Regions from separate parts of the Micromonospora sp. DT47 genome, predicted to be linked through region 3. Evidence: riboswitches for the same ligand, from Rfam matches in the RefSeq annotation. Region 3 holds a riboswitch; each other region holds the start of a gene.

Region 1 (4,556 bases), on a different contig from region 3:
TGCGCACACACGATAACGTGACGGCCCACCTTGATTCCGGTCCGTGCCTTCCCTAATGTTGCACCGGCCGCTGTAGGTCGTCTGCCTCCGTCTTCCCCTTTACGAGGCGCCCGGCGGTCGGTTGCAAAGGAGTCGGTGACCGGTGGCAACCTTGCCCCCCCATCGTCACGTCCAGGGCCAGCCGCCCACCCGCCCGGCGGGCCTGCGGCGGGTCGTCCACCGCCTGCTCACCCTGGTCGCGGCGGTCGCCGTCGGCGCCGGGATGCTCGCCGTGCCGGCGCACGCCGCGCCCTCGCCGGAGGAGATCGAGGCGGCGATCGACAAGCAGTGGGAGCAGCTTGAGCCGACCATCGAGCAGTACAACAAGGTTCGGGCCCAACTCAAGGTCAACCGCAAGAAGTCGGCGGAGCTGCAGAAGAAGATCGAGCCGCTGGCCCTGCAGAGCGAGCTGGCGATGAACCGGGTCGGCGATCTGGCCTCCCGGTACTACATGACCGGCCCCTCGCAGGACATCGCCGCGCTGCTGGTCAGCACCAAGCCGGGCACCCTCGCCGAGCAGCTGACCATGCTGGACCGTCTCGCCGCGCAGCAGCGCAAGGACGTCGAGGGTGTCCTCCAGGTGCGTCGTAGGTACGACGGCGAGAAGAAGAAGCTCGACGCGCTGATCGCCGCCCAGGCCAAGCAGGAGAAGGACCTGGCGGCGAAGAAGAAGCAGATCAACGCCGAGATCAAGCGGCTGCAGGCGTCGATGCCGAAGACCACGGTGAAGGTGGCCGGCTGCCCGACCATCAACGGGGTGGTGAGCACCGCCGCGCAGACCGCGATCCGGGTGGCCTGCCAGCAGGTCGGCGACCCGTACGTCTGGGGTGCCACCGGCCCGAACTCGTTCGACTGCTCCGGCCTCACCCAGTACGCGTACAAGGCGGCCGGGATCTACCTGACCCACCACACCGGCGACCAGTGGAACGAGGGCAGGGCCATCCCCCGTTCCGAGGCGCGCCCGGGCGATCTGGTCTTCTTCTACAGCGACCTGCACCACGTGGGCCTCTACCTGGGCAGCGACAGAATGGTGCACGCTCCCCGGACGGGTAAGCCGGTCCAGGTGACCAGCATCGACTACATGCCGGTTGCCGGCTTCCGGCGACCGTACTGACCTCGGTCCGAGCCGCCGCGAACCCCCGGTCACCGACCGGGGGTTCCGCGTATCCGGACACGGTCTGTCACGGCATGGCGGGTTGCGGATCGATAACGGTCGTCTCTACTCTGGTCAATCGTCGGCCGCCACCAGGTCCGTCCAACCCGGGCGGTAACGGCCGGCACCGCCGAGTCGCCTCCGGGCGAGCCGGGGACCCAGGTACGCCGGGGTGAATCCGCAGCCACTGCGGTAGGGCGCTCCCTTCCCGCCCGAACCCGTCAGCTAACCCGGTAGGCGGTCGCGGAAGAAGGAGTACGGAGCCCGGTGGCACACCATGCCCCGCGGTCACCGTCGGTCCGGTCGACCCAGGTCGTCCGGCGGGCGGCTGCGCCGCGAACACGCTGGTCCCGCTTCACCACCGCCCTCGCCGCCCTCACCGGCGTCGCCGTCGTCCTGACCGGTGGCGCTACGGCGGCGCACGCCGATCCGTCGGTCGCCGAGATCGAGCGGCAGATCGACCAGGACTGGAACAGGCTCGAACCGATCATCGAGCAGCACAACGCCACCCGCCAGGACCTGGCCGCCAAGCGCCGGCAGGTCGCCGCGCTGGCCAGGCGGATCGAACCCTTGCAACTCCGGGTCGAACTGGCGATGAACCAGGTCAGCGGCCTCGCCGTCGAGGCGTACAAGGGTGAGAACCTCTCGGTGGTCAACGCGCTGCTGGGCAGCCGGTCGCCGAGCGAGGTGGTCGGGCAGCTGGAGCTGCTCGACCGGTTCGCCCACCGGCAGCAGCGCGAGGTGCAGACGGTGGTCGTGCTGCGCGACGAGTTGGCCGCCAAGAAGGCACCGCTGGACGAGATGGTCGCCCAGCTGACGCGTACCGAGGCCCAGCTGGCCGCGAAGAAGAAGCAGATCAACGCCGAGATCGACCGGCTGCAGAAGCTGCGGCTCAAGGTGTACGGCAACGGCGGCGGCGGACCGCTGCGCCCGGCCCCGTGCCCGGCCGGCTATCCGGGTGGCGCCGCCGGGATCGCGGTGAAGTTCGCCTGCGCCCAGATCGGCAAGCCGTACGTCTGGGGCGCCGACGGCCCCGGCTCGTACGACTGCTCCGGTCTGATGCTCGCCGCCTGGGCGAAGGCCGGGGTGTCGCTGCCGCACAACGCCCGGCAGCAGCGCCAGGTGACCGCCCGGGTGAGCCGGGCCGACCTGCGCGCCGGCGACCTGGTCTTCTACTACTCCGACCTGCACCACGTCGGCATGTACGCCGGTGACGGCTGGGTGGTGCACGCCTCCCAGGCCGGGGTGCCGATCAAGATGAAGCGGGTCGACGACGGGCCGGTCAACAGCTACGGCCGGCCCGGCTGACGGGTGCACCGGGCTCCCGGGCCGTCCCGGGAGCCTGCGCGTCAGCGGGTGGGCGGGAGTGGTGAGGCGTGGGGGGCATCGGTGGCCGGTCGCGAACCTGTGACGGCCTGGAGACGGCCTGGCGGTCGCGGAAACCGAACGCCAGGCCTGCTCCGCTGACCTGAATCGAAGCGCACTGTCAGCTTGGGAATTGCCGATATCCGGCTGCCTACTGCGTCGGCGGCCTGGTTTCGGCGGTCTCTGGTGGCCTCGGCTGACGTGCGGAAGCGACTCAAGTTCCGCCTGGCGCTGGCGCGCCAAAGCCCGGCTGAAACCGCTCAGACGGTGGGCCGACTTCTGCCCACCACCGCCCACGCCGAACCTCAACACCGGGTACGCCCTCCAACACCCGGTCGGGATTGACCAAGCTCGCCAGCGATTGGGCCAAGTCGCCTCGCAACTCAGCGACAGCCTCCTCCACGGTGTCCCGCTCGCTCGACCAGTCGATGTCGGCCGTCCGCAACTGCTGCCCGGCAAGCTCCGACACAGCGTCCGGATCATCGACTGTGACCTCCAGGCGGCAGTACACCTGCACGATGATCGACTTCGCGTCCTCCACGCGCGAAAGCGTCCCACATGGCCGGCCCGCGCTGTAGCAGCGAGACTGGCCGCTTGCGGCCCGAGGATTAGAAGAAGATCGTGGTGGGCTGGCGAGAGACCCCTGGCCCTGCTCATGCCGTCCGTTACTGTCGGGCGGCGTCGGCTCTGGCTGGCGTACTTGGCTGTACGGATGGCTGTACGACTGCTTGATGAGAGGGCGGGGACTGGTGCGGGGCGCGTACGAAGGCGATCAGGTGACTCTCACTTTGAACCGCGGTGAGGTCGGCCGCTTGGCGGCAGTCTTGGCGGAGGCGACTTCTGGTTCATCCCGTGCCGAGTTCTTCATTCGCGTCGGCTGTTCACGGCCGAACGTTGAAGCACTCGTGCAAGAGCTTGAGTCACTGGCAGCAGGTCGACCGACCGCCTTTGAGGTCCAGCTAGCGGCTGGCGTGGAGCGAGAAGGGAACCCGCCTCGGCCGAGGCAATGAACGGCACACACTGACCGTGGCATCAAGCCCTGCGCGCACCGTCAGTTTGGAAGAGCGTGCTCAAGCGGTCGTGATGCCCGAAAAGCTCACCACCGGCGGCCAACCGACCGGCTCTCGTGCCCTCTCGCGACCGCCGCGCTGCGGCTGCTGGCCCGTGGCTGGCCCGAAAGACGGCCCGAGGCGGTGAAGGTCAGCCGGCCTAGGGGCGCTCGTAGCCACAGATGTCGTGGAGCGGGGGCGGTGGACGCGATCCTCGGCCGTGGCCTGATCGATGTTCACGCCTGGGGACGGCCTGACATGCGAGTGGATCTATTGCACAGCAGGTCAGCGCCTACTTGTCGGCCAGGTGCGCCAGTTCTGCCAGGAGCGACTCGGGGTCGGCCCGCGCTGGCCCTGGTACCGCGACCCGTAGACGGCCGAGCCGTACGGGTGCTCGGCCGGCGACGAGAGCCGGAAGATGCAGAGCTGGCCGATCTTCATGCCCGGCCAGAGGGTGATCGGCAGGTTCGCCACGTTCGACAGTTCCAGCGTCACGTGCCCGGAGAAGCCCGGGTCGATGAAGCCGGCGGTCGAGTGGGTGAGCAGGCCGAGCCGGCCCAGTGAACTCTTGCCCTCCAGTCGGCCGGCGAGCTGGTCGCCGAGGGAGATCACCTCCAGCGTGGAGGCGAGCACGAACTCGCCCGGGTGCAGCACGAACGGCTCGCCCTCGGGCACCTCGACCATCGAGGTCAGGTCGTCCTGCTGCATCGCCGGGTCGATGTGGGTGTAGAGGTGGTTGTTGAAGACCCGGAAGAGCCGGTCGAGGCGCACGTCGATGCTGGACGGTTGCACCAGCGTGGGCTCGAACGGCTCCAACGCGAGCGTTCCCGCCTTGATCTCGGTGACCAGGTCGCGGTCGGAGAGCAGCATCGACACACCTTATCGAGCGAACCGGGCGACCCGCGTGTCGGACTGCGCGTTCGTACACATGTTCGATAGACTGTCCGCAT
Region 2 (4,556 bases), on a different contig from region 3:
CGAGCCGACCAGCCTGCGCGACTACGTCGACCGGATGAAGGACGGGCAGGCCGAGATCTACTACGCCACCGGCGAGACCCGGGCGACGCTCGAGAACTCGCCACACCTGGAGGCGTTCCGGGCCAAGGGCTACGAGGTGCTGCTGCTCACCGACCCGGTCGACGAGGTGTGGGTGGAGCGGGTCGCCCAGTTCGACGGCCGTCCGCTGCGCTCGATCGCCAAGGGCCAGGTCGACCTCGACACGGAGCAGGAGCGCACCGACGCCGAGGCCGAGCGGGAGAAGCGGGCCCAGGAGTACGCCGCCCTGCTGGCCTTCCTCGGCGATGCGCTCTCCGACAGCGTCAAGGAGGTCCGCCTCTCCTCCCGGCTGACCACCTCCCCGGCCTGCGTCGTCGGCGACGCGCACGACATCACGCCGACGCTGGAGAAGATGTACCGCGCGATGGGCCAGGAGCTGCCCCCGGTCAAGCGGATCCTGGAGCTCAATCCGACCCACCCGCTGGTCACCGGCCTGCGCGCCGCGCACGAGCGGGGCGACGACGCGCCGGCACTGACCGAGACCGCCGAGCTGCTGTACGGCATGGCGCTGCTCGCCGAGGGAGGTGACCTGGCCGACCCGGCCCGGTTCGCCCGGCTTCTCGCCGACCGGCTGGCCCGGACCATCTGACCAGCGCGGCCCCGACCGGGTGCGTCCCACTCGGTCGGGGCCGCTGCTCAGAAGGTGGCCCGGCCGCCCATCGCGGCCCAGGTGGCGCGGCCGACCACGCCGTCGACGGCGAGCCCGCGCATGTCCTGGTACCAGCGGACGCCGGCCTCTGTGGTCGCGCCCCACCGTCCGCTCGCCGGGCCGCACACACCCTGGTCCTCGTCGTCATCGAAACCGCGGGCCGCGCTCCCAGGAGACTCGGGGGCAGGCAGCTCTGCTGCGCGGCAGCGATCACCCCAACCTCGGGGGGGCGACCAGCCCTGTCGGCGATCGTCCCGGCTCGGCCAGGCCAGGGGCTTTGGCAGAGGCTCCCGGCGCCTGGACCATCGGCCGTACTTCGTGCCCAGCTGGTGAGGACCGCTTGGCACTCCCAGCGATCTCCTTGTCTCATGTTCCGTCAGTGTGGCCGGCCGGCCCGGCCAATGCCGGCCGGAGGTGGCCTGCGGGCCGCCTTGATCTGATAGAGCGCAGCTCGGCAGTCTGTGGCCGTCGCCGGGTGTTCTGTCACGGGACATGAGCTGCGGCGATGGCACCCGGCATACTGATCGCATGCGGCAGGCGTTCGCTCACGAGGCGATTCTCCTCATGGCGCCGGACGCCGACACGCAGGCTCCCGGTGCGGCGATCACTATGGCCTTGTGCGGCCATTGGGAACACGAGCCGCCATGCCCCTTGGCCTCGCACCACACCCGTGCGGATCGGAGCGACGGTGAGGTGCGTCTGAGGATTCTGTTCGCTGCCGAACCGGAGCTGGAAGACACCGTCCGGCAGCGCATCGACCTGGCGCTGTCCCGCGGTCAACTGCCCGGTCCGGAAGGCGCGCACACGCGGTGGCAACTACGCATCAGCCGACGCAGTGAGGTCTCACCTGAGGAGACGAACCACGCCACGCGCTTGACGCGCGGCTGAGCCACGCACGGTGGCGTCCATGGAAGTGGTGTACGACTTGCCGGTGATGGGCGTCTGTCGGGCAGCTCGTTCCGCGTCGACCCCACCTGCCAGCAAGATCAGGCTGATCCCGCATGTCCAGGGGCGTTGCGCGTGCGTCATGGCAGCCTCGGCGTTCCCCAGGTCGAGGGCGGCGTATGCCAGGACGCCTTGCAGCCTGGCGGGCGCGGGCCCGACTGGGCGAGGTGACCGCCGCGATCGCGCGGGGGCGGCCGTGGCAGGCCGACGAGTTCGGCCGGGCCGTGACCGGGCGGCAGGGGAGCAAGCTGATGGCGCTCCGCGCACCACCCGGGATGAAGGCGACGGCGTGTCACTGATCGTCCGGACGCAAAGCGAGGCCACCACAATGAACTGGGACGGGTCGGAGAGCGGGCATGCCGAGGTGACGCTCTGTTACCGCCTCCGGTACCAGGGCGAGACGGCGGACCCGGTGGCCGAGGTGGACTGTCCGGCCACCGCCCCGGTCACCCCGCGCCCCGAGGCCACCCTGCCGAGCGGCTGCGCCGGGAGTTGCCGACCGGCACCGCCGCCACCGTGGCGTCCGTCGGCGCGGTCCTCGACGGTCTCGCGCTCGACCCCCGGGTACGCCGGGACGTCGCCACCGCCGGCGGCCATGTCGGACTGGCGCTGCGCGCGGACCGGCGCGGCGCGTGCCTGCTGGCCAGAGTGGTGGGTGATCGGGTGGAGGTGTGGAGCCCCAGTGCGGTTCAGCTCCAGCCCGGCGAGTTGAGCCGCACGGGGGAGACCGCAGCCGCCAGCCAGGGCCAGCGGTCACCACACTGAGGACGGGATTGTCTACGCCTGTGGACGGTCCGCAACTCGGGAGGTCGCCCCTTCGCCTGACCGGGTGAAGAACTTCACAAGAAGTGGGCAATCGGCCGAAACGGCTCCTAACGTCGTTCTGGTCCGCCATCGCGGACACCACGGTCGGTAACGCCTAATCCATGCCGCCGACCGGGACCAAGGCAACTGGCATGGAGCGGGGGACCCACACGTTCTTCGGTGCACGTCACCTCGGGGTGAAGCCGCCTGCGGCGGCCGGGCTCCTCGGCCCGAACCCGACAGCTCACCTCGTCGGCGTGGAGGATCACAGATGGCAACTGAACACACCGCCCGTCACCGACGGGTCAGCTCGCGCCGGGTCGCCGTCGGCACGCTCGCCGTCGGCGCGGTCACCGGGATCGCCGCCGTTCTGGCGCCGGCCGCTCCGGCCAGCGCCGCCAGCGTCAACTGGGACGCGATCGCCCAGTGCGAGTCCGGCGGCAACTGGCACATCAACACCGGGAACGGCTACTACGGTGGCCTGCAGTTCTCGCAGGGCACCTGGTCCGGCTACGGCGGCAAGAAGTACGCCTCCCGTGCCGACCTGGCCAGCCGTGGCGAGCAGATCGCGATCGCCGAGCGGGTGCTCGATGGCCAGGGCATCGGCGCCTGGCCGGTGTGCGGCAAGAAGGGTGGCTCGACGAAGAGCTACTCCAGCGGCTCCGAGAAGTCGGAGAAGCCGCAGAAGTCGGAGCGGCGCTCCGAGTCGCGGTCGACCGCCAAGTCGAAGAAGACCGAGCGGTCCGCCCAGCAGAAGCAGGGCAACAGCCGCAGCGAGCGGCGCAGCGCTCCGGCGTCCAGCGGCGACACGTACGTGGTGCGGCCGGGCGACACCCTGTCGCAGATCGCCGACGCGAAGGACCTGGCCGGTGGCTGGCAGGCGCTGTACGAGCGCAACAAGCGCGTCGTCGGCGCCGACCCGGGCCTGATCTTCCCGGGTCAGAAGCTCAGCCTCTGACGCATCGCCCCTCATCGAGGGCGCACCACCGCACCGACGACGCCCGGCCGGTCCACCGGCCGGGCGTCGTCGTGTCCGGACCGGCCGGCGGGTTCTCCGGAGCGGTCCGGCGGGTAGGAGCCAGCAGTGGGCCGCCGGCAAGACCCGGGACCTGCATTCGCGCGACCGCACGGGGATAGGGTTGGCCCTGGTGTGCCGGGAAGTCTGGTCGGCGATGGGACGACGTGACCCCTGCCGACGAGGAGACCCCGTGACCGACGCCACCCGGCGCCGTGCCATCCTGTTCGCCCGACTCTCCTGGGGCGAGACCAGCCGGATATCCGCCATCCTCCGCAAGGAGACGGTCGGCGGGGCACTCCTGCTGGTCGGCGCGCTGGTGGCGTTGATCTGGTCGAACTCGCCCTGGGCGGACGGCTACCGGTCGCTGCGGGACGTCACGTTCGGCCCGGCGTCCCTGCACCTCGACCTCAGCCTCGCCACCTGGGCGGCGGACGGACTGCTGGCGATCTTCTTCTTCGTCGCCGGGCTGGAACTCAAGCGCGAGTTCGTCGCCGGTGATCTGCGGGACCCGCGCCGCGCGGCGGTGCCGGTGGCTGCGGCGGTGGGCGGGGTGCTCGTCCCCGCGCTGCTGTTCACCCTGATCGCCGGGGCCGCCGGGGCGGGCGCGGTCAAGGGATGGGCGATCCCGACGGCCACCGACATCGCCTTCGCGCTGGCCGTGCTGGCCGTGGCCGGGCGCTTCCTGCCGTCGGCGCTGCGCACCTTCCTGCTCACCCTGGCCGTCGTGGACGACCTGCTGGCCATCGTCATCATCGCCGTCTTCTACACCTCCAGCCTGGCGGTCCTGCCGCTGGCCGCCGCGCTGGTCCCGCTGGCGATCTTCGCGGTGCTGGTGCGGCGGCGGGTGCGGTCCTGGTGGCTGCTGCTCCCGCTGGCCGCGGTGACCTGGGCGCTGGTCCACGCCTCCGGGGTGCACGCGACCGTGGCGGGGGTGCTGCTGGCGTTCAGCGTCCCGGTGATCCGCAGCGAGGCTGCCGGCGGCCCGGACGCCGGCCCGGGCCTGGCCGAGCACTTCGAGCACCGGTTCCGGCCGCTCTCCGCCGGGGTCGCGGTGCCGGTCTT
Region 3 (4,556 bases):
TCCAGAAGACTCCACCGGAGCGCGGATCTGCCCTGGCCCGCCGGCTCTACGCGGAGTCGGGGCGGCTCTGCGTGCTCGCCTCGCGGCACCGGCACGCCTGCATCGTCGTGGCGCGGGCGGGGATCGCCGAGCTGCTCGACGCGCACCCGTCGACCGAGCGGGTGCACCTGGACGTGCCGGTCAAGTTCCCGGACGGCTGGACGGCCAACCAGACGATGCTCAGCCACCTCGCCGCGCACACCGTCACCTGACTACGGCAGAAGCGTCAGCGGTGTCCGGTGGCTCGGGACCGGACGGTCAGCCGGGGCGGCGAGCACCGCTGTAAGGCATATCCGCCAACTGGGCCATTCGGACCACGTCCCCGGTATGCGGGGCGTGGACGATCAGTCCATTGCCGACGTAGATACCCATGTGATGGCGATCGGAGTAGAAGAAGACGAGGTCACCCGTGCGAAGGTTTGTTCTGCTCACCGCCGTACCTTCGGTCCATTGAGCACCTGTGTAATGGGTCAGCTGCACCCCGGCGGAAGCCCACGCGTACTGGGTCAGGCCGGAGCAGTCGAACGAGTCCGGACCGTCGGCCGCCCACACGTACGGCTTGCCGATCTGCTTGCACGCGGTCTTCGCCGCGACGCCGCCGCTTCCCGTGATGGGGACGGCGGGACACTGCCCACCGATGAACAGCGAACTGGTCGACGTGATGGGTGAGGTGCTGCTCGCGGTGGCGGCTGACTGCGCGGTGGCTGCTGCTCTGGCCGCCGCGGCGTCCGCGGCCGCCTTGGCCGCTGCGGTCGCCTCCGCGGCGGCGATCTGTCGGTGTAGCGCATCCAGCCGCTTGATCTCGGCGTCGATGGCCTTCTTGCGAGCCGCTAGCTGGGCCTGCTGGCGCTGCTGTGTCGCGATCAGCGCGTCAACCTTCTCCTTGTCGGCGTCGTAGCTCGCCTGCTGGGCCGACAGCCGGGTGATCTGTCGCTGCTCCGAATTTGCCACCTGATTCACGAGCGCGAGCTGATCCCCCAACGCGGTCGGCGGCGAGCCGCGGGACAGCAGGGCGTTGAATGTGGAAAGCGACTTTGCCTGCTTGTAGTACCCCGTCACAATCTCCTGGACCCGGGTCCTGCTGATCTCCACCGACTTGCCGAGTGGCTCGATCCTCCGGCTCAGTTCGGCCGATCTCCGCTGGTTCGCGGCCAGTTCCGACCGGACCTTGTTGTATTGCTCGATGACGGGTTCGAGCTTTTGCCACGCCGCTTCGATCTGCTGCCGTACATCGGCGGCCGACGGTGCGGCGTGGGCGTGGGCCGCTGGCCCGACGGCCACCATGGCCGCCGCCGCGACGGCGAGGATTCTGGTGAACAGACGCGATCCGGCGGGCCGGGTGCGCACGGGTGGCAACGCGTTCGGCTCCTTCCACTCGAGGCCGACGCACCCCACGGTGCACCGACCTCGACCGCCTGCCGGGTTAGCTGACGGGTTCGGGCGTGGAAGGCGCCCTACCGCTGATGCGGATTCACCCCGAAACCTGCGGTGGTTCCCCGGCTCGCCTGGCGACGCCAGTGACGTCCAGCGACTCGGCGGTGGCCGTCCCGGGGCACTCCAGGTGGAGACCGACATCCGGAACGGACGCTGACCAACATTAGTGAGGACGGCCAGAAGAAATCAACGAGCCGGTGACGCGAATTCTCTGCGCTGTCAAGCGGGCACATTGGGTGCCGGAATTATGCGTACGTAAGGCTCCGCTAATCGGATTCTTAATCTTCCCTAACCTTGACCTTCAACCTGCGCGCTATTTTTCTTCGGCAACCCTCAGGTTCATCCACCCGGCTGGGCTGCCCATCAGCACCTCCACGATCGAGGTGTTGCGACGACCAGTTGAATCCGCCGACCACGCCAGAGCAGGTCAGCGCACATCGACCCGTACGCGGGGCCAGGAGTTGTTGCCGTAACCCATGGGGTTCCACACGGTGGCGGGGGACTCGGGCTGCGACTCGCCGGCGTCGTCCCACGCCCGGGCGGTGATCTCCCTGCAACCGGCGGGGAGGTCCAGGGTGGCGTGCCATTGCTGCCACGCCCACCGGCCGGCCGCGTCGTCGATGGAGGCCTGGATCCAGGTCTGCCCTCCGTCGGGTGAGACATCGACGCGGACGACGGCCCGGCCGTCACCGGTGAAGGCGTAGCCGGCGACGTCGGTGGGGCCGGCGGCCATGCTGGCACCATCGTCGGGGGAGAGGATCGCGGAGGTCAGGGCCACCGGGCCGAGCGCGAAGCCCTGCCCAGGCCTGGTGGGATCGGCGTCGGGCGGCAGCAGTCGGTAGTCCGCCGCCTGGAAGTAGTTGTCCGACGGCTGTGCCAGGGCGGTGATGCTCTGCACCCATTTGACGCTGCGGGCACCGATGTAGCCGGGCACCACGACACGGACCGGCCCACCGTGCGCCGCGGGCAGTGGCTGCCCGTTCATCGACCAGGCCAGCAGCACCTCCTCGGAGAGGGCTTTCCGTAACGGAATGGAGCCGCCGAACGGCTGTGGCGGATCCGCGACCTGGGCGACGTCCGGAGCGGTGAAGGCGATGTGCGCCGCGCCGGGGGCGGGTCCGGCCGCCGCGAGCACGTCGGCGAGGCGCACGCCGGTCCATTCGGCCGTCGAGATAGCGGCGGGCCCCCACGGGGACTGCCCCGGGATCTCCCGTACCGCCATCAGCCCGGCCCGCCGGTTACCCGCGCACGCGAGCGTGGCCACCTCGGTACGGGGCTGAAACCGCTCCTGCAGATCGGCCAGGAACAGGTCCAGCTCCCGGTGGACCAGGCCATCGACACGCAGTCGCCAGGTCGACGGGTCGATCTGCGGTATCGATCCATGGTTGCGGCTGTAGAAGGCGTCGGCCGGGGTCAGCGGCCCGGCCAGCGCTGCCGGCGGTGGCTCGGCGTTGAACGGCTCCGTCTGGTGGACGACCATGTCGTCCCGCTTCCCCCACATGCCCTCGGCTTTCCTCCTGGTGTTCCGTCGGCTACCGCACATCGTGGCGTACGAGGTTGCGCTCTGCTGCACGTTCGCTGGGGGCGCGTAGCTCCCCTTCCACGCCTACGCTAGTGCCCGTTCCCGCAGGCCAGCGCCCGGTTCCGGCAATTCTCGCGGCGGTCGACCTCGAGGGAGCAAGCGTGGCTGCGGTGGATCACCACGTACGACCACGACGGCGGACGCACGGGCCTAGGGTCGGTGCCGTGGCACGGGCGGGGCGTCGATACCGGTACGTCGGCCCGGCCGACGTACGGGCGTCGGTCGCCGACTCTCCCGAAGGCTGGCCCATCCGATCATCGGTCGATCTCGACACCTACCTGGCGGCCGCAGATCCGCGCGACCGTGACGAGCCCTTCACCTACGTCATCGTCCCTGGCGGCACGCTGCGGCTCGCGCCGAGACGCAGCGAGCACGTCGCCTGCGCCGGCGGTGGGGAGGTCCTCGGCGCGGGGGAGATCGCCTTCGCCGGCGAGCGGGACGGCTCGGTCGTGACCGAGGTGAGCAACCAGTCCACCGGCTACCGGGATGCGGGCCAGTGCTCCGCCCGTCAGGGCGGGGGTGAAGGCCCGCGCGGGAGGGCCGCCAGGCCCGAGCGTGCCGTTGACCTGACGCCCCATCGACCGTGGTAACGTCGCGTTCGTGCGAGGCGAAGGGTCATGCCGGAAGCCTCGAAGCGTCACGACGGACACAGCGTGACTGTCGCCGCAGGGCTTGCGGAGACGTAAAACGCCTGTGGAGTGTGGGTAGGTCCGGAAGCGATTCCGGCACCGTGCGGTGAAGCAGGAACCCACCCGGGCGTTGCGCGTTCCGCGCGCAGCGCGGAGGGAATCCCCGCCATTCATGGCGGTGGAGGATGTCAATGCCCCGATCCCACCTCCTAGGCGGCGGTGGCGGACGCCCTCGACCGGGCGAGTATCGGCCGCCCGGAAGGCTTCACCGCGACCATCGTCTTTCGGCGCTGCCTTGACTGCGGCGAGCGCAACGTGGTCCGCGACGACGACTACATCTGCGCGCTCTGCGGTGCTGAGCTGCCGGAGGATGTGGAACCTCGGCTGACGACTCGGCCGTCGACCGACCAGGGCTCGCGCGACGGCTGGGCCGCCAACCAGACGATGCTCGCCCACCTCGCCGCGCGCCACGGCGGGTTGTGGCCGGCAGCCGACCACAACCCGCCGGGACTTCCGCGCGCGGCTCAGGGCGTGGCGAGCGCCTCGGTCGGGGCGAGCCGGGCAGCCCGGATGGCCGGATCCAGCCCGGCGAGCGCCCCGATCAGCAATGTCGCCCCGATCCCACCGGCCATCGCCTAGGCCGGGACAACGGCGGGCCAGGACTGGGAGAACGCGTAGCTCGCCGGCGCAGACCGATCTCCGGCACCCGCCGCCGCGCCGGTTCCCGACCGCGCGGCACAGCACGAGCGCGCTCGGACCAGCCGGCTGCCGGCCGCGGGTAACCGTTGCAGCGCCGGCTAGTCATCGGCGGCGCCACGATCGGACGCTGAAGCTCAGGTGGGCGGGACAGTTGCCGGTAGTGTGCGGGGCGC

Evidence for each region. A riboswitch is a leader RNA that binds a small molecule or an ion and turns the genes downstream of it on or off. The one in region 3 is predicted to bind cyclic di-AMP.
Region 1: linked by a shared signal. The riboswitch ahead of ACLQ2U_RS09335 (NlpC/P60 family protein) and the one ahead of ACLQ2U_RS17790 (NlpC/P60 family protein) in region 3 are both predicted to bind cyclic di-AMP.
Region 2: linked by a shared signal. The riboswitch ahead of ACLQ2U_RS28930 (transglycosylase family protein) and the one ahead of ACLQ2U_RS17790 (NlpC/P60 family protein) in region 3 are both predicted to bind cyclic di-AMP.

The regions. Positions count from the first base shown of each region.
Region 1 is NZ_JBNCLC010000005.1:10,231-14,786, reverse strand. It holds gene ACLQ2U_RS09340 (C40 family peptidase) at 143-1,153, shown strand; cyclic di-AMP (ydaO/yuaA leader) riboswitch at 1,311-1,447, shown strand; gene ACLQ2U_RS09335 (NlpC/P60 family protein) at 1,460-2,500, shown strand; gene ACLQ2U_RS09330 (hypothetical protein) at 2,772-3,098, opposite strand; gene dcd (dCTP deaminase) at 3,892-4,476, opposite strand; gene ACLQ2U_RS09320 (pyridoxamine 5'-phosphate oxidase family protein) at 4,555-4,556, shown strand, end outside.
Region 2 is NZ_JBNCLC010000029.1:12,863-17,418, reverse strand. It holds gene htpG (molecular chaperone HtpG) at 1-667, shown strand, start outside; gene ACLQ2U_RS28950 (peptidoglycan-binding domain-containing protein) at 715-855, opposite strand; gene ACLQ2U_RS28945 (hypothetical protein) at 1,256-1,615, shown strand; gene ACLQ2U_RS28940 (hypothetical protein) at 1,792-1,971, shown strand; gene ACLQ2U_RS28935 (hypothetical protein) at 2,189-2,437, shown strand; cyclic di-AMP (ydaO/yuaA leader) riboswitch at 2,579-2,749, shown strand; gene ACLQ2U_RS28930 (transglycosylase family protein) at 2,748-3,434, shown strand; gene nhaA (Na+/H+ antiporter NhaA) at 3,685-4,556, shown strand, end outside.
Region 3 is NZ_JBNCLC010000010.1:137,651-142,206, forward strand. It holds partial or broken gene ACLQ2U_RS17785 (helicase) at 51-251, shown strand; gene ACLQ2U_RS17790 (NlpC/P60 family protein) at 298-1,386, opposite strand; cyclic di-AMP (ydaO/yuaA leader) riboswitch at 1,437-1,587, opposite strand; gene ACLQ2U_RS17795 (sulfite oxidase) at 1,901-2,974, opposite strand; gene ACLQ2U_RS17800 (hypothetical protein) at 3,220-3,645, shown strand; partial or broken gene ACLQ2U_RS17805 (ABC transporter permease) at 4,209-4,367, opposite strand.